DNA from 4 places in the Exiguobacterium sp. UBA6309 genome. Region 3 is predicted to be linked to each of the others. Evidence: riboswitches for the same ligand, from Rfam matches in the RefSeq annotation. Region 3 holds a riboswitch; each other region holds the start of a gene.
The links. A riboswitch is a leader RNA that binds a small molecule or an ion and turns the genes downstream of it on or off. The one in region 3 is predicted to bind thiamine pyrophosphate.
Positions count from the first base shown of each region.

Region 1: linked by a shared signal. The riboswitch ahead of thiD (bifunctional hydroxymethylpyrimidine kinase/phosphomethylpyrimidine kinase) and the one ahead of tenA (thiaminase II) in region 3 are both predicted to bind thiamine pyrophosphate.
Region 2: linked by a shared signal. The riboswitch ahead of thiT (energy-coupled thiamine transporter ThiT) and the one ahead of tenA (thiaminase II) in region 3 are both predicted to bind thiamine pyrophosphate.
Region 4: linked by a shared signal. The riboswitch ahead of B3M90_RS00790 (thiamine phosphate synthase) and the one ahead of tenA (thiaminase II) in region 3 are both predicted to bind thiamine pyrophosphate.

Region 1 covers NZ_DJTL01000032.1:75,970-81,592, forward strand. Annotated here, with positions in the region: gene B3M90_RS11310 (murein hydrolase activator EnvC family protein) at 37-1,470, shown strand; gene B3M90_RS11315 (murein hydrolase activator EnvC family protein) at 1,673-2,950, shown strand; TPP riboswitch at 3,015-3,125, shown strand; gene thiD (bifunctional hydroxymethylpyrimidine kinase/phosphomethylpyrimidine kinase) at 3,241-4,044, shown strand; gene thiM (hydroxyethylthiazole kinase) at 4,025-4,792, shown strand; gene thiE (thiamine phosphate synthase) at 4,782-5,420, shown strand.
Region 2 covers NZ_DJTL01000017.1:117,443-123,065, forward strand. Annotated here, with positions in the region: gene pknB (Stk1 family PASTA domain-containing Ser/Thr kinase) at 1-394, shown strand, start outside; gene rsgA (ribosome small subunit-dependent GTPase A) at 420-1,325, shown strand; gene rpe (ribulose-phosphate 3-epimerase) at 1,328-1,984, shown strand; TPP riboswitch at 2,007-2,116, shown strand; gene thiT (energy-coupled thiamine transporter ThiT) at 2,176-2,736, shown strand; gene B3M90_RS04910 (thiamine diphosphokinase) at 2,738-3,340, shown strand; gene B3M90_RS04915 (amino acid permease) at 3,396-4,799, opposite strand; gene rpmB (50S ribosomal protein L28) at 4,940-5,128, opposite strand; gene B3M90_RS04925 (Asp23/Gls24 family envelope stress response protein) at 5,412-5,623, shown strand, end outside.
Region 3 covers NZ_DJTL01000013.1:5,174-10,796, forward strand. Annotated here, with positions in the region: gene abc-f (ribosomal protection-like ABC-F family protein) at 1-1,225, opposite strand, end outside; gene B3M90_RS03660 (DUF1002 domain-containing protein) at 1,503-2,384, opposite strand; TPP riboswitch at 2,578-2,684, shown strand; gene tenA (thiaminase II) at 2,757-3,452, shown strand; gene B3M90_RS03670 (hypothetical protein) at 3,504-3,800, shown strand; gene B3M90_RS03675 (glycoside hydrolase family 3 protein) at 3,831-5,623, opposite strand, start outside.
Region 4 covers NZ_DJTL01000005.1:128,030-133,652, forward strand. Annotated here, with positions in the region: gene B3M90_RS00780 (OsmC family protein) at 151-576, shown strand; gene nagZ (beta-N-acetylhexosaminidase) at 573-1,793, shown strand; TPP riboswitch at 1,850-1,952, shown strand; gene B3M90_RS00790 (thiamine phosphate synthase) at 2,035-2,628, shown strand; gene B3M90_RS00795 (FAD-dependent oxidoreductase) at 2,625-3,569, shown strand; gene thiS (sulfur carrier protein ThiS) at 3,566-3,766, shown strand; gene B3M90_RS00805 (thiazole synthase) at 3,769-4,533, shown strand; gene B3M90_RS00810 (ThiF family adenylyltransferase) at 4,530-5,537, shown strand.

The DNA of each region.
Region 1 (5,623 bases), on a different contig from region 3:
ATCGACATACTACTAGAGAAAAAGAGGGAATACTACATGAAAAAAACGTTCGCGTCGCTCATCGTTTCCGCACTAGTTCTTTCATCAGCACCTCATTTTGCAGCAGCTGACGATTTAAGTGAACAGAAAGCTAAAAACGAACAACAGCAACAAGACAATGCTAAAAAACAAAAAAACTTAGAGTCTTCCGTTAATCAGGAGGGTCAAAAAATTTCTAAGACGCAACAAGAAGTCAATCGATTAGACGAAGCCTTGAATGAAAAGATCTTTGCTGTCGAAACGAAAGATCGTCAAATTAAGGCGACGGAACGAGAAATCGTTCAACTTGGAAAAGAAATCGAAAAGTATAAAGCGAAATTAAAACGCCAAGAAAAACTACTTGGGGATCGTCTTCGTGTCATGCAAGAAAATGACGGGAACTCGATTAAATGGGAAGAAGTCATTTTTGGGGCAAAAAACGTCGGTGACCTCGTTAGCCGTGTCATGGCCGGAAAATCGATTTCAAAGCAAGATGATAAAATGATCACGGATTATCAAAATACGCAAAAGCAGTTAGCGGATGCACAACAAGAAGTGAAAGACAAGAAAGCACAATTGGTTGTTGAAAAGCAAGAATTGAAACGCCAACAAGCAGAACTTGAATCGCAATTAAAAGAGCGAAACAAACGCTTAAAAGAATTACGTAAGAAAAAAGCGAAATTTGAAACACAATTGATGGATGCAAAAGAAGTCCAGCAAATTTTGATTGCTCAAGAAAAAGCGATTGCAGCTGAAAAGGCAGCACGTGAACGTGAAGCACGGATCGAAAAAGAGCGTCAAGCTCAAGCAGCACGTGAAGCAAAAGCGCGAGCAGAAGCTGAAGCAGCTCAAGCAGCGGCTCAAAAAGAAGCTGAGCAACAAGCAGCTAAAGAAGCAGCGGCTCAGCAGGCAGCACAAGAGAAAGCGTCGCAAGCAGCGAAACCTTCTGGTTCGACGAAACAATCGACTCCAAAAGCATCTACACCAGCTGCGCCAACACCGTCAGCACCTGCGACACCTAAACCGTCACCATCATCCGGTGGTCTGTTCATCCATCCAACGGTTGGGGCTGTCACGCAAGGCTATGGCTCAGCAGGTGGAGAAAACGGTTATACGTTCCATAACGGGATCGACTTTGGTGGTCCGGTTGGAACTCCAATCGTTGCAGCTGCAACAGGAACAGTCATTACAGCATCAGGTGGTGGTCCTTACGGAAACCACATCATGATTGCCCACCAATTAAACGGTAAAACGTACACAACATTGTATGCTCATATGAGCGCACTCAATGCTCACGCAGGTCAACGCGTCAGTCAAGGTGAACAAATCGGTTTACGTGGAAGCACTGGGAATTCAACTGGTCCACACTTACACTTTGAAATCCACGTCGGTGGATACAGCTATAGTGCAACTGGTCCAGCTAGCTCAGTGAACCCAATGACGATGTTTTAAACAGTAAAGAATCGTTGCTTATGCAGCGGTTCTTTTTTTTGCGATTTTCAAAAAATAAATGATTATATTACAAAAAACGTTTTCATTTGAAATGTAAATGAAATTTTTTTGAAACGATTAGGGTGCTATAATCTATTTCAGATATGAGAGAAACTTGAATACTATAATAAAATATGAAAAACATAAGTGAGGAAAACGATATATGCTAAAAAAACTAATTTCTACCATTGTTTTAGGAGCATTACTTATAACAGGAACACAACCAATTGCGGCAGCAACGATCAAAGAAAAAAAGGCTGAAAATGCCGCAGAACAACGTAAATTAGAAAAAGCAATTAAAAAACAAGAGTCGAAAATTTCGAAAGAACAACGTCAAATCAATCGAATCGATGCAGCGATCAACGAAAAGATTTTTCAGATTTCCGAAAAAAATAAACAAATCGAGAAATTGAATTTGCGAATCGATGAATTAAAAGCAGACATCGTTCGCTACGAAGAGATGTTGAAAAAACAAGAAGAACTACTCGGTGATCGTCTACGTGTCTTCCAAGAAAACGATGGAAACTCAATCAAATGGGAAGAAGTCATTTTTGGATCGAAGGATTTAGGCGATTTATTTAGTCGTGTCATGGCAGGGAAAAAAATCGCGGAGCAAGATGATAAAATGATTTCGGATTACATCGCAACCCAACAAAAGCTAGCGGAAGCAAAACAAGCGCTCGTTGAAAAAAAGGCGGAGCAGGTTGAAGAGAAGAAAACATTAATCGAACAAAAAAAAGCGTTGAAAGTTCAAATGAAAGAACGCAGTGCTACGCTTAAAAAATTAAGAAAAGGTAAGACGAAGTTTACGACAGAACTTCTAGACGCGAAAGAACTACAAGCGACACTTGAAGCTCAAGAACGTGCGATTGCGGCAGCGAAGGCAGCAGCTAAAGTGGCGGCTGAAAGAGCAGCAGCCGAGAAAGCAGCAGCTGAAAAAGCCGCTAAAGCGAATGCTCAAGCAGCAAAACAAGCAGGTAAGAGTTCAGAATCACCTACTTCAGTTGCTTCACCCGTTGTTTCGAGCGGTGGGAAATTCGTTCGTCCATCTTCTGGTGGCGTATCACAAGGGTTTGGACCAGCAAGCGGTGCGAACGGCTATACGTTCCATAATGGTGTCGATTTCAGTGGTTCGGTCGGCTCACCAATCGTCGCAGCAGCAGCTGGAACGGTCATTACAGCTTCAGGTGGTGGGCCTTATGGAAATCACGTCATGATTTCTCACTTCCTTGACGGGAAAGTCTATACGACAGTCTACGCTCATATGAGTTCGTTATCTGTTCATGCAGGACAAACAGTTTCTCAAGGTCAGCAAGTTGGAACACTTGGTAGTACTGGGAATTCAACAGGACCACACTTGCATTTCGAACTACATGTCGGAGGCTATCAGTACAGTGCCTCTTCTCCTCTGAATGCAGTTAATCCATTAGCATATCTATAATTCAAAACGAGCTTCGGCTCGTTTTTTTCTTGCCGCTATGCTACAGTTAAGGCGAAATGAATACTTGAGCAACTAGGGGAGCTGGAGGAATCCGGCTGAGAGGAAAACCAATCTGTTTTCGACCCTATTACCTGAACTGGATAATACCAGCGTAGGAAAGTTGAGCCGAACGGATACCGAAGTGGTTGGATAACGATTTCGTATAGCGTCGACTGCTTTTTTACAGCGGTCGACGCTTTTTTTGTCGGTAACAACTCCCTTACATTGCTCGATGGAAAGGTGAGAAAAATATGAAACATGTATTGACGATTGCGGGATCTGACTCCGGTGGTGGAGCTGGAATTCAGGCAGATTTAAAGACATTTTCGGCATTGGGCGTTTATGGGATGAGTGTTTTGACAGCGGTAACGGCTCAAAATACACTGGGCGTTCAAGCAGTAGAAGAGTTATCATCGGAAATCGTTGATGCCCAATTAGCTTCAATCTTTTCAGATATTCGTGTGGATGCTATCAAAATCGGTATGGTCTCGAATGCACAAACGATTCACGTCATTGCAACACATCTTCGCAAACAGACAGTTCCAATCATACTAGACCCTGTCATGGTCGCAAAAGGCGGGCATGCCCTATTGCGGACGGAGGCAGAGGAAGCACTAATCGCGGAGTTACTGCCACTTGCGACACTCGTCACACCAAATTTACCGGAAGCAGAGCGCTTAACAGGGCAATCAGTTACTAATTTAGAGGAGATGCGACTGGCGATGCATCAGTTGGCTATGGAGACTGGAGCTGTCTTGCTAAAAGGTGGACATCTACCGGGAGCTGCCACGGATTTATTATGGGACGGGCAAGAAGAATACCGTTTCACATCAGATCGGTTAGATAATCAACATACTCACGGAACAGGCTGTACCTTATCTGCAGCGATTGCGGCACGGATGGCACTTGGAGAAGCTTTAACGGACAGTGTACGTCAGGCCAAGAAGTATGTTACAGAGGCGATTCGTCATGGATTTGCTCTCGGACAAGGGATTGGACCGACACATCATTTTCATTCACTTTGGAGGGATTCACATGTTTACGACCATTCTTAAACACAAACCACTCATTCATCATTTGACGAACACAGTCACGATCAATGATTGCGCCAATGTCACACTTGCCGTTGGCGCATCTCCAGTCATGGCGGAGGATATTCGCGAAGTGGAAGAGATGGTTCGACGCGCGCAAGCTCTTGTCTTGAACATTGGAACAATTGATGCAGACATGCAAGCAGCTCAACGACTCGCCGCAAGCGAAGCGAGACGCTTGAACGTTCCGATCATCCTTGATCCAGTTGGAGCGGGAGCCACATCATTGCGTACGTCCTTTTCAAAAGAATTGAGTAGACTCGGATGTACGGTCGTTAAAGGAAATGCTTCAGAAATCAAGACATTGCTTGGGGAGAATGGACGAACAAAAGGAGTCGATGCTGCTAGTGATGAGATCATGGATCGAGAAATCATTCGTGCATTCGCTCGTAAACAAAAGTCCGTCATTGTCGTCACAGGTCCAATCGACTACATCACGGATGGCATGCGCGAAGTGGAACTACAAGTAGGTACGCCGCGTCTCGGAGACGTCACAGGTACGGGGTGTATGACAGCTTCTTTGATTGCGAGTTTTCTTGGTGCAGGATATTCTGCATTTGAGGCAGCAGTCCACGGAACATTTATCATGGGAAAAGCAGGAGAACAGGCAGCATCAGAAAAAGGTCTAGGTAATTTCAAACGAGAGTTGTTCAATGCAATCAGTCTGATGACGGAGCAAGATTTGATGGAGGTGGTAGAACATGTCAATTGATTATTCCATTTATGCGGTGACAGATCGTCGATATCATCCGGGAGTTGCAATCGAAACGGTGGTTGAAGAAGCGATTTTAGGTGGTGCAACGATTATACAATTACGGGAAAAAACAGCGCAGGGAAAGGAATTCTTCGAACAGGCAGTCCGGTTAAAGAGACTGACGGATCGTCATGATGTTCCTTTGATTATCAATGACCGAATTGATATTGCGTTACTTGTCGGAGCTGGTTTGCATATCGGACAAGAAGATATTCCTCTAACCGCAGCGCGACGTCTCTTACCGAACACTGTGATCGGCGTATCGGTAGCAACCGTCGCGCAAGCGATTGAAGCAGAACGAGATGGAGCATCTTATTTAGGTGTAGGTTCTCTATTTGCGACGTCATCGAAAGCAGACGCCGACTCGATGTCACACACGATGCTTCAAGCGATTCGCGAAGCCGTGTGCTTACCTTTAATCGGCATTGGCGGAATTACGGCAACGAATGTCGCTTCTCTTCCTATCCCATTAGAAGGATATGCGGTCATCTCGGAAATTTTTGCTAAAGAAGATCGACGGCGTGCTGCACAACATATGACAGATGCTGTACGGGAATGGCATCAATCTCTTCAGAACAGGGTATAATCCGTTCAGAGGTGATTGTATTGAAATGGCAGACGATCCGTTTTCGGGGCTATTGGATCCGGTATCGATTGGAACCACAAATCATTCGCGTAGATAATCGCGGGATCTACCATTTGGGGAAAATTTTATTTCCGCGTCCTAATCGTGTATCTTATGAAATGGCTCTCTTGCTGAAGGAAAAGTATGAAAGACGCTACAAACGT
Region 2 (5,623 bases), on a different contig from region 3:
CGAGCAAGAATTTTCTAGCGACGTGAAACTCGATCAAGTTATCCGTCAATTCCCACAAGCAGGGACTCAAGTCGAACCGAACGACTCCGTGACGGTCTTCATCTCAAAAGGTGAGGAAGAAAAAACGTTGACAGCGACGTTCCCTGAAAAGGTCGTCTATGACGCGGTCAGCGAGAACGAGGACGAGGAACCACCGAAACAAGTCATCCGGATTGAGACGGAAGATGCGAAAGGGAAGCGGACCGTCATCGAGGAATCAATTGACCAAGATGAGACATTCGACGTGCCGGTGACGATTGATCCGGGAGAAGAAGGCAAGATTACGATTTATAAAGACGATACGGTGTATCGTTCAAAAACCATCACGTACAATCAAGCAAAAGACGCACAGTGAATGTGATGAAAAAGGAGTGCATAGGATGACGGAACAACGCATCGAAGAGAATCGAGAAGGAACGATCATACGCCTGCAGGGTGGCTTTTATGATGTCATGACACCAGAAGGAGAGGTCCGTTCACGGGCAAGAGGGAATTTCCGAAAACGCGGCATCAGTCCAGTCGTTGGAGACGAAGTCGTTCTTCATATCGAAAGTGAGACCGGGTATATTCTCGAAGTGAAGGAGCGGGACAACTTTTTAGTACGCCCGCCTGTCGCGAATATCGATCAAGCGTTGCTTGTCGTCTCGGCTGCAGAACCTGATTTTTCAGCGCACTTGCTCGATCGTTTCCTCGTCTTGATCGAAGCGAAGGAAATCCAACCCGTCATCCTGTTAACGAAGATGGACTTGCTTGATGATGTCAAAGGTCCTGCAGTTAGAAAGGCAATTGCCGCTTACCGGAAGATTGGATATACGGTCATCGAGACATCCAGTGAGACGTTGTCGGGTGTTGAGCAAGTCCGTCCGTTACTGGCCGGGAAAACGAGTGTTCTTGCCGGACAATCTGGAGTTGGGAAAAGTTCGCTCTTGAACGCACTTGAACCAACACTCGACTTAGAGACGAGTGCGATTTCGAAATCACTCGGACGTGGGCGGCATACGACACGACACGTCACGTTGATGCCACTTGCCGAAGGCTTGATTGCTGATACACCAGGTTTCTCGAACCTTGATTTTCCATATGATATGGAAATCGAGGATGTACGGTGGAGTTTTCCTGAATTCGTGGCTGTACAGGACGAATGTAAGTATCGAGGATGTTTGCACTTGAATGAACCCGGATGTGCTGTCAAGGAAGCCGTCGAAGCACAAGAAATCATGTCCTCTCGTTATGAGAACTATGGTATGTTTATAGACGAAATCAAGAATCGAGCCCGGAGGTATTGAAGATGATTAAAATTGCACCATCTATCTTATCAGCAGATTTTGCGAATCTTGAGCGTGATGTCAAAGCAGTCGAGGCAGCAGGCGCGGACTATATCCATTTCGATGTCATGGATGGTCAGTTCGTACCGAATATCTCGTTTGGACTACCTGTGCTCAGCAGTTTACGTCAAAAGACGGATATGGTCCTTGATGTCCATTTAATGATTGACCAGCCAGAACGTTTCGTTGAAGATTTCGTTAAGGCAGGGGCAGATATCGTGACGTTCCACGTCGAAGCGACGAACCACGTCCACCGTGTTTTACAACAAATCAAGCTATCCGGTGCAAAAGCAGGGGTCGTCTTGAATCCTCACACGCCATTATCGACGATTGAACACGTCCTTGAGGATGTCGATATGGTCTTATTGATGACGGTCAATCCGGGCTTTGGTGGACAAGCCTTCATCGAGAATGTCATGCCAAAACTCGCATCACTTGCACAAATGAAAGCAGATCGTGATCTGACATTTGAAATCGAGATTGATGGTGGCGTCAACCCGGAAACAGCAAAACTTTGCATCGAAAACGGCGCGAACGTTCTTGTCGCGGGATCAGCAATCTACAATGCACCAGATTATGCGGAAGCGATCACTAGCATTCGTCAAGGGGCTGCCGTATAATAAGAACGAGAAAACGAAATATGATGACCGCAAGGGGTGTCGCTTGAAAAGCGGCTGAGAGGAGTCTTTTAGACTTTAACCCTTCGAACCTGTTCCGTTCAAACGGACGTAGGGATGTGGCGCACGCAGGCAGTACGGCGTTCGTCGTATTGCCTTTTTGCGTCCTCTCGTACAATGAAGGAGGAAATAGCATGAAACGGTTACAAATGATGATGGAAATTGCCATCTTCGCAAGTCTCGGGGTCGTCTTTGATTTACTGATTCCATTTAAAATGCCACAAGGCGGTTCAATCAGCTTAGCGATGTTACCGATCTTTGTCATGGCATTTCGCCACGGTGTCATCGGAGGTGTCGTCACAGGAGCGCTTGTTGGTACGATCCAACTGATGTTCGCCCCACAAGTCTTGACGATCGTCCAACCATTACTCGATTACACGATTGCATACGGTGTCGTCGGACTGAGCGGTCTGTTCGCCCGTCAGGTTAGACAAACTGCACGTAACGGACAAAAGAAACGTTTGATGGCGTTCGTTCTCCTTGCAACACTATTAGGCGCAGGACTCCGTTATATCTGTCATGTCATCAGCGGAATCGTGTTCTTCGCGAAATATGCAGAAGGTCCAGTCGTGCCATATTCATTAGTTTATAACGCGACATACATGGTACCATCTTATGTTTTATGCGGTGTCGTCGCGGGTCTCCTCTTTACAACTGCGCCACGTTTACTACGTTATTCAGCACGAGGCGTCTGAGATGCGGGCGATTCTCGTGTGCGCCGGTCCTCAAGAAGAAGTGCCTGATTTGCGGATGCTTTGTCAGTCTAGTGATTTCATCATTGGTGTCGATGGTGGTGTTCAGACTATTGAATTGTTTGGGCTGACATGCGACATGACGATCGGTGATTTTGATTCGCTTGGTTACGTACCTGAAGGAGCAATCGTTCATCCGGCTGAGAAAGATGAGACGGATCTCGAACTCGCCCTTCGTACAGTATCAGAGATGAAACGATTTGATGATACTATCATCGTCGGAGCAACAGGTGGACGACTCGACATGACCGTTCAAAATGTGTATTTATTGAAGCAATACCCTGAAGCGCGACTCGTCACGAAACGGGAAGAGGTGCGATATTTGGCAGTAGGATCGTATGCAGTCGAAGCCGAAATCTATCATTATCTTTCTTTCATTCCACTTGTGCCGTCAATCTTGAGTTTAGCTGGAGTCAAATATCCACTTGATATGCATCCTGTTCCGGTCGGAGGTTCCTTGACCGTCAGTAATGAATGGAGTACGTCAGAAGCGACAGTAGAGCTCCATCAAGGAGAACTATTGATGATGCGAACACTTAAGGAATAGAACAAGCATATGAAAAAAGGCCGTGGATGATACCGCGGCCTCTTTTCATATGGCATTATTCTTCGAGTTGGGAAGGGGCGACTCGAATGTCACTTTGAGCCGATAGGTGTTTTCCTTTAACGAACAGATGATAGCTTCCCCACATGACGAGGAAAAATGGAACACCGATGTATAAAGCAATTCGTTGATCCGCTTGAAACGCAAGACTGAAAAGGACAACGACATTAAGTGTCAACGATATCAACGGTAATGCTGGATAGAATGGCGTCTTGAACTTTAGTTCGGATAGATCATGTCCGTTTCGGATGAACTGACGGCGGAACGCAAGTTGCGAAGCGGAAATTGAAATCCAACCGACTTGAGCACCGAGTCCAGCTAAAGACAAGAGCCAGATAAAGACGGTATCCTCTGCGAAAAAAGCTGTCAGAAGAGATAACATCGCAAACATCATCGTAAAGAGTAAAGCGCGCATCGGCACACCACGGGCATTAACATAAGATAATTTCTTTGAAATCATCCCTTCTTGTGCCATTGCCCATAACATTCGGGTCGCGGCATACAATCCCGAGTTCCCGACGGATAATAGTGCTGTCAAGACGACGATGTTCATCAAGTCAGCGGCATACGGGATGCCGATCGCATCAAAGACCATGATGAATGGACTACTGACTCCGCCAGCCGTCTCATACGGAATCAATGCACCGACGATCGTGATCGATAAGACAAAGAAAATGAACGTGCGCCAAACTGTATTCCGGATAGCTTTTGGAATCGATTTTTCAGGCTTATCGGACTCCCCAGCCGCGACACCGATCAATTCGGTCCCCTGAAAAGCAAAGTTGACAGCAATCATCGTCGTCAAGACACCGAGAATTCCGTTCGGAAACCAACCGCTTGCCGTGAAGTTTGCAAACAATGAGGATGGACGATCTGCTTCCATCGGTAACCAGCCAAACCAAGCTGCGCCACCAAGAATGATGAAGAAAAGAATGGCGAGTACCTTTAAACTTGAGAACCAGAATTCCGCTTCCCCGAACGCTTTGGCGGAGACGGCGTTTAAACCGAATAACAAGACCGTAAAGACGGTACACCAGACAACGACCGGCACATTCGGAAACCAACGGTCCATCAAACTACCTGCAGCTGTGATTTCAAGTGCGACCGTCACAGCCCAGCCGAGCCAGTAAATCCAACCGACGGCAAAGCCGACCCCTGGTCCGATAAAGCGGGTCGTATAGGTCTGAAATGACCCCGAGACCGGCAGATAGACCGCTAATTCTCCAAGACATAACATCGTCAGATACATGATGGTCCCACCCACGATGTAACTGAGGACCGCCCCGAGAGGTCCTGCTTGTGAAATCGTTAATCCTGACCCTAAAAATAAGCCTGTTCCGATAATTCCACCGAGTGAAATCATGAACAGGTGTCGACTCGTCATCTCTCGTTTGAGTTGCATGATGACTTCCCCCAATTCTGACAAAATAAAGTACGTTCCTATTGTAAGCGTTTTCAATAAAAGCGACAATTAGTTTATGAGAAAAATAAATGAGGGCATAAAAAAACCGGAAGGGAAGATTCCCATCCGGTGGTTGCGCCTTATACGCGTTCGACTTTACCTGATTTAAGAGCTCGAGCTGAAACCCAAACCTTTTTTGGCTTACCGTCGACGAGGATACGTACTTTTTGTACGTTGACTCCCCAAGTACGTTTTGTTTTGTTCAATGCGTGTGAACGGTTGTTACCCGACTTTGGCGATTTCCCAGTAACGTAGCATTTACGTGCCATGCGTTCCGCCTCCTTTTATGTTGTTTTGCGTTCGTCCTAATAGACACTTTGCTATCTTAGCATGGTGTCAGGGCGGTTGCAACATAAAAAAAGTAGCTGACAAGAAAAAAACTTGACAGACAACCTCGAAATTTAAAATAATGGATGAGGATGATGGTAAAAGTTCATTTGACCGCTACTATTTTTCACTTATTCATTGTATAGTCAGTACGGCGACTTTTCAATAGTAGGTCCTTATAGTAGAATTATGAGAAGAATACAATATTCAAAGGGGGCTACTCAGGTGGCGATCGAGATGAAAACGACCTATGGAAAGATTGATGTAGATAATGATGTCGTCGCGCAACTTGCGGGCGGCGCAGCAATGGAATGTTTTGGTGTCGTTGGTATGGCATCCCAGTCTCAAATCAAGGATGGTCTTGCTGAACTCTTAAAACGTGAGAACTTTGCACGCGGTGTCATCGTTCGACAGGCTTCAGAGCAAGTTCATATCGA
Region 3 (5,623 bases):
CATCCTCCTCGAAATGGGCATGCTGGGACAAGTAACCGATCCGGTTCGATGGTCCACGCGTGAGCGTGCCTGCGTCTGGTGACAATTCATCAAGCAACAGTGCGAGCAACGTCGATTTCCCGCTCCCATTCGTTCCGACGATTGCAACCCGATCTTGAGCCATGATTTCGAACGAGACAACATCGAAAATGCGACGGGAATCGTAAGCGAAAGAGAGCTCTTCAGCGCGAAAGACGACTTGACTCGTATGATCGGTAGAAGAAAAAGAGACATCAGCGGTTTTGGCTTCGAGTTGCGGTCGTTTGATCCGTTCGATTCGCTCGAGTGCCCGCTCCATCGATTTTGCTTTACGGAATAATTTCTCACTCGGTGGAGATGCTTCGTTTGCCCACTGCCGTAGTCGACGAATCGCTTCCTTCATCTTCTTGATTTTTTTCTGTTGTTCCTGATAGGCGTGGAACTGTTCCATCAAGCGACGTTCTCGTTCGACGACGAACGCACTGTAGTTCCCTAGATAGGAGGTCAGTTCACCATCTTCAAGCTCGACGATCGAGGTGACGACGGCGTCTAAGAAGACCCGGTCGTGAGAGACGAGCAGGATAGTTCCAGTGTAGTCCCGTAAGAATTGTTCTAACCATTCAACGGCAGCTAAATCAAGATGGTTCGTCGGCTCATCAAGGATTAGGAGGTGTGGTTCCATCAGCAACATGCGACCGAGGCAAATCTTAGTTTGCTCACCGCCGCTCAACTGATGGAAAGGGCGAGTGAGTAACGGACGTAAATGTAATCCGTTCACCATGCGCTCGATCTTCGAGTCGAGTAGATAGCCATCTTTTTGTTCGAATGCATTTGTCGCTTCCGCATATCGAACGAGTAGTGCATCCAGATCATCTGGCGCTGTCGCCATCAAAAGCTCCAACTGTTGCATCCGAGAACGGATTGCGAGGATCTCTTCAAACGCCGTCCAAAGGACGTCGAGTCCGGTCATCGTTTCGGCATAAGTGGGAAGTTGTTCCAAGTAGCCAATCGTCAAACCGTTCTTTTGATAGATGACGCCACCGTCCGGTTGGTCAAGGCGAGCAAGTAAGCGGAGTAATGTCGTTTTACCACTCCCGTTTCGTCCAATCAGACCGACACGATCGTGTTCGTTTAAGAAGAGGGAAACGTCCGTTAAGATCGTTTCGCCTCCGAATTGTTTTGTCAGATGTTGAATGTCGCAAATCATCATAATGAGTTGATCCTTTCGCGCGCATTAAAAAAGGAGAGCGCAAATAGCACTCTCCCTAGTGTGTGAAAGATGCGCTTTGCTGTATTTTTCAATCATGAAGTTCTAAAAAGGGCAGACGGGTGCCTTAGAACGCCATTCCATGAAAAATCGCGCGCAACAGATACAATTGTTCCATTAACCAATGTTTGCACGCAGCAAAGTCCATCATTTCACACCACCTTTCGTTTCAGATACAATCAGTTTACCATTATCTTGTTAATTGCGGAAGTCTGAATTATTTGAACACACCAGCAATCGAGCTGAAGAAGTCACTCAGACCATCAAATAATTTAGCGAAGAATCCTTTTGTCTCCTCGGACGTTGCAAACGCATGGATGTCTTGACCAGCATTTTTTAGTCCACTCTCGATTTGCCCCCAGTTGATGTTCGCTTGCTCCATTTGATTGAATAGATTCGTCAACCGATCCATCTGTGCATCAGACAGTTGGATGTTGTTGTTTTGAATGACTTGGACGATCAGGTTTTCGATCTCGACTTTTGTTTCCGGTTTTTGATTCGCGATTTCGGCCTTGATCTCATTCATCAAATCAGCGACTTTATCTGTCCCGACTGTCTTCCCGACGTCTGAAGTGACCGATAATTCTTGCTGTGCTAAATCTTTCCGTTCGTCACTCAGCTTGATTCCGGTCTCAGCCGAAGTTTGATCATAGGCTTTCATGATTCCTGTCAGTGCCGATGTTCCAGTCACTTTATAAGGAGAAGTGATCGTGATGTCGGCATCTTTGACACCTGCCGTGACGAGAGCGTTCAAGTACATATCCTTCGTCACCCACGTAATGTTTTCCGTCGCAACGGAAAGTCCGTCACCTTTTTCCGTCAATTCGATTTTAGCGGATGAATACATGTTGCCACCTTTTTGCGACTGGGGAATGTTTTTCCCGAGATATTTTTCTTCGTCAGCAGAAGTGGCGATGATCGGCGTGATGCCTTCCGGTGCATTGAGACGGGAAAGCACCCAAGCCTTATCCTTTGCGCCGAGCGACTCCCCGAGAGTGACGATTGTTTTATCAACGACTTGCTCAGCGGATGCGGCTGTCGGAAGTAATAAAGCAGAAGCGATAACGGCTGACGCCATGATTTTTGTTGGTGTATGCATAATGAATTCCTCCAATTGTAAGTAACAGAATGAACTATAGTATCAGGTACTAAAATTAGTGTACGAGAACGAAAGGAGTTCGGAATCGGTCTGTAGATGGAGACGATATCCGCCTTCTGACACTCCATAGTATAGCGAAAAGAGGACAACTTGACTTCCATTTTCAGCATGCTATAGTGGATTTGAATCGAATAATGACCACTAGGGGAGTCGGTTGACCGACTGAGACGAACGAAGACGTTCGGACCCTTTGAACCTGATTAAGTTCGTACTTACGGAGGGAAGTGGCGTCAAGTCTTGTTCTTCTTGCGCCATGCCCGTGTGTTTCGGGGTGGTGTTTTTTCGTTTCATAAAAAAGAGGAGGATGAGATCATGACATTCACACAAGAAATCAAGCAAGCAGCACAAGCGTATTGGGACAGTAGTTTTACCCACCCATTCGTTCAAGGAATCGGCGAGGGAACGTTACCGCTCTCGAAATTTCGACATTATGTTATGCAGGATGCGTATTACTTAAAACACTTTGCGAAGATTCAAGCGAAGGCAGCGTCAAAAGCAGATGACTTTGCGACGATTGCGACACTTGCCGAGCACGCGACTTCGACATATGGGGCAGAACTGAGCTTGCATCAATCATTTTTCGAGCCGCTCGGTATCACAGAAGCAGATCTTGAAGCATTTGAACCGGCACCAACGGCATATGCTTACGTCTCACACATGCATCATGCGAATGAAGGGACGCTTGGTGAGACGATTGCTGCCATCTTGCCATGTTACTGGTTGTATTATGAAGTTGGACAACAATTATTGACGTGTACACCGGATGAAAAAATCTATCAGCAATGGATCGACACATATAGTTCGGAATGGTTCGAAAAGGTCGTCTTTGAACAGATTGCACGGCTTGATGCGTTGGCGGAACAAGCAAGCTCGGCTGAACGAGAGCGGATGAAACAGCATTTCGTGACGAGCTGTTATTATGAGTTGCTGTTTTGGCATATGGGATGGACGGAAGAAACGTTTACGTCGATTTACGAGACGATTCCAGCATGGACGGTATCTTCTTAAACGGATAGATGGTAGAATTAGGTATAACATTTAGCGGAAGTAGGGGTAGAAATGGAGATCATCGTGATCGTACTCGCAATCAGCGCCGCGTATGCCGTGCAACGAATGCTGGGTAAAGTCAAAGTAAGATTTATTGGATATATCATTCCAACTTTAATCGTGTTGTCCGGTATATCCGCTACGACTCGAAACTTCAAGGTAGCATATAGCATGGGGAGCTACATTTCTGCTGTTCTTGTCATTGTCGTCTATGCATTACTGACCTATTGGTTATACCGCGTCTACCATCGTGCGAAAGAAGAAGCGGAATATCCGTATCAATCATTAAAAGACCGAGGCATCCTTTAAAGGGGGCTCGGTCTTTTGTGTATCATGTTCTCATTTTTTCCAGTTTTTAAAGCCATCACCGAATTCGAGATGCAGTTGATCGGTAAAGACACCGTTCTGAAAGACCGGCACATCAACTGGTAAGGTGCCTTGCGGTTTGAACGTTCCGAAAATTGCTCGAATACCAGCAGGGAGGTTCGGTCCCGCTGATTTCAGATTGCCTGCTTCAGAGTCCGGTCCGTTCGGATCCCCTTTAAAACCATAGACGAGGACGTGTGCCGGTGCGTCCGGTTGAACGGCGACATCGTATGGATTACGGAGGCTAAGCAAGACGGATGGTGTATTTGTTTGTTTCGCATACCGGAAGATTGAAGCTGGAATCGCTTGCTCTGGTGCAGTAGGCAGTAGTTTGGCACTCGTATTGACGTTTGAACCAACGATGATGTAATCTGCTGCATCGAGTTGTGCCCGTAGTGTCGGGTTTTGGTCGAGCGGTAGCGTAGTAGCCGAGTAATTCGCTGTCGTTACGTGCCAGTTCCGGTTCTTAGGCAGGGAAGCAATCGTCTTTTTCATGCTGTCCGTTTGATCCGTCGCAGGGGCGATCACAAGAACGTTTGCATTCTTTTTCGGCTTGAAGGGTAACGTCCGCTGATCATTTTTCAGGAGTGTGACCGCGGCTTCCGTCATCGCGCGTTCTTTTGCTTTATGTTCGGGACTACCGACGATTTGGTTCGCTTGCGCGAGTTTATCAGCTAAGGATATCGTATCCGTCGTGCCATTCCATATTCCGCGTTCTGCCTTCAGCGTCAGGATCCGCTCGACCGATTGATCAATCCGTTCTTCTGACAGACGTCCGTCTTTGACTGCCGCAATCACGTCCTTAAAAATCTGGTCGAGTTTTATGACATCCTGCTCGGAACGAAGAATCGTCGGCATGAGCGCGATGTCGACACCGGCGTCAAATGTTTTCAGAACGGCTTCTGATTCCGTAAAATTGTCGGCGATCGCCTGCATATTCAATGCATCCGTGATGACGATGCCATCGTAGCCGAGTTTTTCGCGCAGTACGCCCGTGATGACGTCATCCGACAATGTCGCAGGTAAAGGGAAAGTGCCGTTTTTTGACGTGACGACTTCAGACTCGATTGTCGGCATTCCGATGTGTCCTGTCATGATCATATCGATGTCTTCGGCGATGGCTCGCTTGAACGGGACGAGCTCGACTTGTTCCAGCTCCTCCAGGGACCGGTCGACAACCGGCAAGCCATAATGGGAATCGGTCGCCGTATCGCCGTGACCCGGGAAGTGTTTCGCGGTCGCTGCGACGCCTTCAGTTTGAATACCCTTCATCAAAGCGGAACCGAGCATTCCGACGAGCTCCGGGTCACTTGAGAACGAGCGAACACCGATGACGGGATTTCCAGGGTTACTGTTGACGTCAAGAACCGGCCCGAAGTTGACATTGATGCCGAGCGCATGCAGTTCGGAACCGATGATATGACCGGCATCATTGGCATACGCACTACTACGGGTCGCACCTAACGCCATATTGCCGGGTAAGTTCGTTCCTGTTCCGAGCCGAGTGACGATGCCACCTTCTTGGTCGATCGTGACAAAGAGCGGAATATCGTTGCTGTCATCTTGTTTGACGACTTCTTGCAGATCATGAACGAGTTTTGTCGTCTGTTCGGTTTCACTGACGTTCTCAGCAAACAAGATGACGCCACCTAAATCATAGCGGTCGATGATGTTCGCGACTTCCGGAGCAAGCGACGTATGGTTACTGCCATTCCACTGCCGGAAGTCCGGCATGATCATCTGTCCGATTTTTTGTTCGAGTGTCA
Region 4 (5,623 bases), on a different contig from region 3:
AGTAACAGGATAGCATGAAACGATTTCGTCGGGTATCGCAAAGCGAGAATTCGGGAAAAGAACCATTATTCGAAATAGCGTGTGAATTTCCAGGCTTGCTGTTTTTTGCGTATACTACAGAAGAAGACTACTGACAAAGGAGTGGAAACGATGCAAGCGACAGTGACATGGAACAAACAGATGGGGTTTAGTGGACAGACGGAATCAGGGCATCATCTTGCGATGGATGCAGCACCGGAGAACGGTGGCGAAAATCAAGCACCACGACCGACTGAACTGCTGCTACATGCCGTTGCCGGCTGTACTGGAATCGACATCGTCTCGATTTTAGAGAAGATGCGCTTGACGATCACTCATTTCGAAATGGATATCGAAGGGGAACGGGCAGAGGATCATCCGCGGCGCTTTACGTCGATCTCGATTCATTACCGGCTTGAAGGTGATCTCCCGGAAGATAAGGTCCGTCGCGCCATCTCGTTATCAAAAGATAAATATTGTTCGGTTTCGCAATCCTTGAACGCTGAGATTTCCGTCTATTATTCCATCAATGGTGTCCGGAGCGAGGATCCTTTGTGAAGAAAGTAGCACTGATCGGTTGCCTGTTGCTTGCAGGGTGTGCGCAGGAGACGACGGAACCAACGAAACCATCACAACCAGCAACGAAGCAACCGACGGAGGCGAAGAAATCAAAGCCTGAGCCGACAAAGGAAGAACGACAACAAGCACGATTAAAGCAGCAACTTGAAGCGATGTCGACGTCAGAAAAGATCGATCAATTGCTCTATATCGGAGTTGCCGGCACGGAACTTTCAGCAGCTGACCGGAAATTGTTGCAGACGCATGCGATCGGTGGGGTCTTACTGCTTGGTGGGAATATTACGTCAGAAGATCAACTCTTGACGTTCACGCGTGCCATTCAAGAAACGAACCAAAAACCGTATGTTTTCGTCGGGGTTGATGAAGAGGGCGGACGGGTCAGCCGAGTACCGGATCAACGGTTACGTCTCCCGACGAGTCAACGGATGGCACAAGGTGCAGATGCTGCAAAAATGGAAGATGTCGGACGTAAACTCGGTCACCTGTCACGATTTTATGGGTTCAACATGGACTTCGCACCGGTCCTTGACGTCAATAGCAATCCGAACAATCCAATCATCGGCGACCGTGCGTTAAGTGCTGATCCGAAGACCGTCGCGACTCTCGGTACGGCCCTGATGCACGGGATGCAAGAGACGGGAACGATTCCGGTCGTCAAACATTTTCCCGGTCACGGCAATACGAGTGTCGATTCCCATGTCGGTTTGCCGAAAGTGACAGCATCAAAGGAAGAACTGAAGCGAACGGAACTGTTACCGTTCCAAGAAGCGATTCAAGAGGGCGCCGAGATGGTGATGGTCGCCCATATTCTCTATCCCGCGTATGACGACCAAAATCCATCTTCGCTCTCGAAGCCGATCTTGACTGACCTCTTGCGTCAACAACTCGGATTCAAGGGTGTCATCATCACGGATGACCTTGTCATGGGGGCGATCACGAAACGATATGGTCTCGCGGAAGCGGCACGGCAAGCACTTGTCAATGGAGCTGATATGGCGATGTTTTCGGAAGCAGGTGCCTATCCGAAGGTCCACACCGAAGTGATGCAAGCCGTTAAAGACAAAACGCTGACGCCTGCGATGCTCGATGCTAAAGTAATGCGCATCCTGAAGCTAAAGCAGACCTATGCCGACAGCCAGAAGCAACAGCGACCGACGAAATCGGAGCTTATTCAGCAAGTGGAAGCGCTCAACTAGGACTAGCGAAGTAAAGCAACTCATGCTAGACTAATGGGGCAAGCCAATTAAACACGAAAAGACACTAGGGGAGTCTCCCAGCAGACTGAGACGGAAGTATCCGGACCCTTTGAACCTGATCTAGTTCGTACTAGCGGAGGGAAGTGGCTCGAAACCTTAGATATCCTTAGCGCTTCAGCGCATTTTCGGACCACTCCTTTCAACATCGGGAGTGGTCCTTTTTCGTATGGAAAGGAAGAACATGATGCGTTTACATCTGATTTCGACGGGATCCATCAATCCACGCGATGGAGTGGAAACCTTTCAATCGCTTCAACCATATACGGATCAGCTTCATCTTCGAGAACCGAATTTGTCGGCAGCAGAATTGCTAGAACTGATTGACGCGCTCCTTGCGCAAGGGTATTCGTCTGATCAATTAACCGTTCACGACCGGACCGACGTCGCCCATGTCGCTGGCATCGGTGTGCAATTGACGCGACGTTCCTTACGTGTCCGCGATGTTCGGCGACACTTTCCGAATCTCATCATCGGGAAATCCGTCCATTCACTGGCAGAGGCGCTCGCAGCAGAAGCGGAAGGAGCTGATCGATTGCTGTACGGTCATATTTATCCGACAGCGTCGAAACCAAACGTGCCACCGCGAGGGATCGATGCCTTGAAGCAAGTTGTCACTTTCACGACGAAACCAGTCATCGCAATCGGCGGGATCACTCCTGATCGCATTCCTGAAATCGCAGCGACCGGTGCAAGCGGAGTCGCCGTCTTATCGGGTATTCTCGGTCAAGCGGACCCGCATGCTGCCATTCAGCGTTATCAGGGGGTACGGGTATGACGGATCACATCATCATCGGTGGTGGAGTCATCGGTTTGACGCTTGCTTACAGTCTCGCTTGTCAGAACGAATCCGTTCTTGTCCTTGATCGCGGAACATGCGGACAAGGGACGAGTCGGGCGGCTGCCGGGATGCTTGCGACGGACATCGAGCTGAGAGAAGAATTGCATACGCTTGCTGCGCGAAGTCGCCGTCTGTATCCGTTACTTGCGCGACGCCTCACGCGCGAGACCGGGATCGATTGTGGCTACCGGGAACAACCATTTTTATTGAAACAAAATGAGCAAGAATACTTATTTCCATCGGTCGGTCAAATCGATCCGCGACGACTAACGACTGCATTGATGCATGTCTTACGAAATCGTGGGGTACCAATCGAAGAACAGGTGGACGTCACGCGAATCGAGGAGAGTAATGATTTCATTAGGGTTGAGTCGAACACGGGAACGTGGACGGGACGAACGGTGACGGTTGCTGCCGGACGCGGGTCCCAAGCCTTGCTCGATACAGCTGGCATTTCGATAGCGACGCACGGTGTCAAAGGGGAGTGTCTCGCAGTCCGTCTCGCGGGTCAGCCGTTACGCTCGATCCTGTTTGATGACGCCGTCTACCTCGTACCGAAAGCGGACGGACGGATATTGATCGGTGCGACCGAACTACCGCACGACGAGACGATCGGTGTTAGTGTCGCAGGAGTCACGTCACTGCTTCAAGCAGCAGAGCGTCTCTATCCACCGATCCGTGATGCTGTCATCGAAGAAGTCTGGTCAGGCGTACGACCACAAACAGAGTTCGGCTTGCCATATATCGGAGTCGCCGATTCATCCCGTCGGATCTTTATAGCGACGGGGCATCATCGGCATGGCATATTACTCGCACCGGCGACAGCGGAAGTCTTGGCAAACACATTACGGTTGATCCTAAAGGAGGAAGTCCGATGAATATTACGATTAACGGCAACGACCATACCATTGAACAGATTGAGACGATTGAGGACATGCTCACGCAACTTGGCTTAGGGGAAAAACTCGTCATCGTCGAACAGAACCGACAGATCATCGACCGCGGAGCTTACGATCAAACGGTCGTTCGGAACAATGACACATTCGAAATCGTTCATTTCGTAGGAGGAGGATAAAGATGTTGAAAATTGGAGAAAAGACATTCGAATCACGGTTATTACTCGGAACGGGGAAATATACGGATGCTACGGTACAGCAAGAGGCCATCGATGCGTCCGCTTCACAAATCTTGACGTTCGCCGTCCGGCGGCTCGATCTCTTCGACAAACAACAACCGAATTTCTTGGAGTCGCTTGATTTAACGAAGTATGATTTACTACCGAACACGGCTGGTGCGAAGACAGCGGAAGAAGCGGTTCGGCTAGCAAAACTTGCGCGGGCATCCGATATGTGCGACATGGTCAAGGTCGAAGTGATTGGGTGCGATAAGACATTACTACCTGATCCAATCGAGACGTTACGGGCTTCTGAAGAGCTACTTAAAGAAGGATTCATCGTCTTACCGTATACATCGGACGACGTCGTCCTTGCACGACGACTCGAGGAACTCGGCTGTCATGCCATCATGCCGGCTGCGTCACCGATCGGTTCCGGGCAAGGCATCCTCAATCCGCTCCACCTAAAGTTCATCATCGAGCAGACGTCGGTCCCAGTCATCGTCGACGCCGGCATCGGTTCTCCAACTGACGTCGCCTATGCAATGGAACTGGGAGCGGATGGTGTCTTATTGAACTCCGCTGTCGCCCATGCCCAGGATCCGGTCAAGATGGCGCACGCGATGCGACTAGCTGTCGAAGCAGGGCGCTTCGGCTACGAAGCGGGAAGAATCGAAAAGAAACAGTATGCAGTCGCGAGTAGTCCAACGAGTGGATTGATTCGATGACACGTTATTCACGTCAAACTCGATTTCAACCGATTGGAGAAGCAGGACAAGCACGCTTCGCAACAGCAAAGGTACTGATCATCGGGATGGGGGCACTCGGAACAGCATCGGCAGAACAACTCGTTCGCGCCGGTGTCGGCGTCGTCCGAATCGTCGACCGCGATTATGTCGAGTGGAGTAATCTACAACGGCAACAACTCTATACGGAGGATGATGCACGGCACAGCGTACCGAAGGCGATTGCTGCAAAAGCGCGACTTGAAGCGATTAATTCGACGGTGACGATCGAAGCACATGTATTAGATGTCGACCGGGCAGCGCTGACATGGCTTCTCGATGATATCGATCTCATCATCGATGCGACGGATCATTTCGATATTCGTTTACTGATGAACGATATGGCATTGTTGCGCTCGATTCCGTGGATTTACGGCGGCTGCATCGGCAGTTACGGGATTACTTTCACTGTTCGCCCGGGAGAAACGCCATGTCTGCAGTGTCTGCTCGATCAATTACCACGTGATCAGGAGACGTGTGATACGGCGGGAATCATCGGTCCAGCTGTTCAGATGGTCGCCTCTCTACAAGTAACGGAAGCGTTGAAGTGGTTGAGCGGTAAGACGGACGCGTTGCGGACACGTCTACTTGCCTTTGACGTGTGGTCGAATACATTCCAACAAATCAACGTCCAGTCACTGAAGCAAACAGAGTGCCCCTCGTGCGGCATCGAGCCGTCTTATCCTTATTTATCGAATCAAACGGTGCGTTTCACGGCACTGTGCGGTCGCGATGCCGTTCAAATCCGTGGAGACGGGCAGCGGGATCTCGAACAATTAAAACAACGCCTCCAGCCGGTTGCGTCGATTTCCGCCCATAATCCATACTTGCTGGCGTTTACGACGGATGAGCATCGAATGGTCGCCTTTCGAGATGGTCGTGTCTTGATTCATGGCGAGGCGGATCTCGTTAAAGCAAAACGACTGTATCACGCCTATTTCGGATAAACGTTCATAAAACAGTAAAACTAATTTTAAAAATATATGTTTTAAATGTTTAAAAAACAGGTAAATAAGACTTCAGACATAAATCG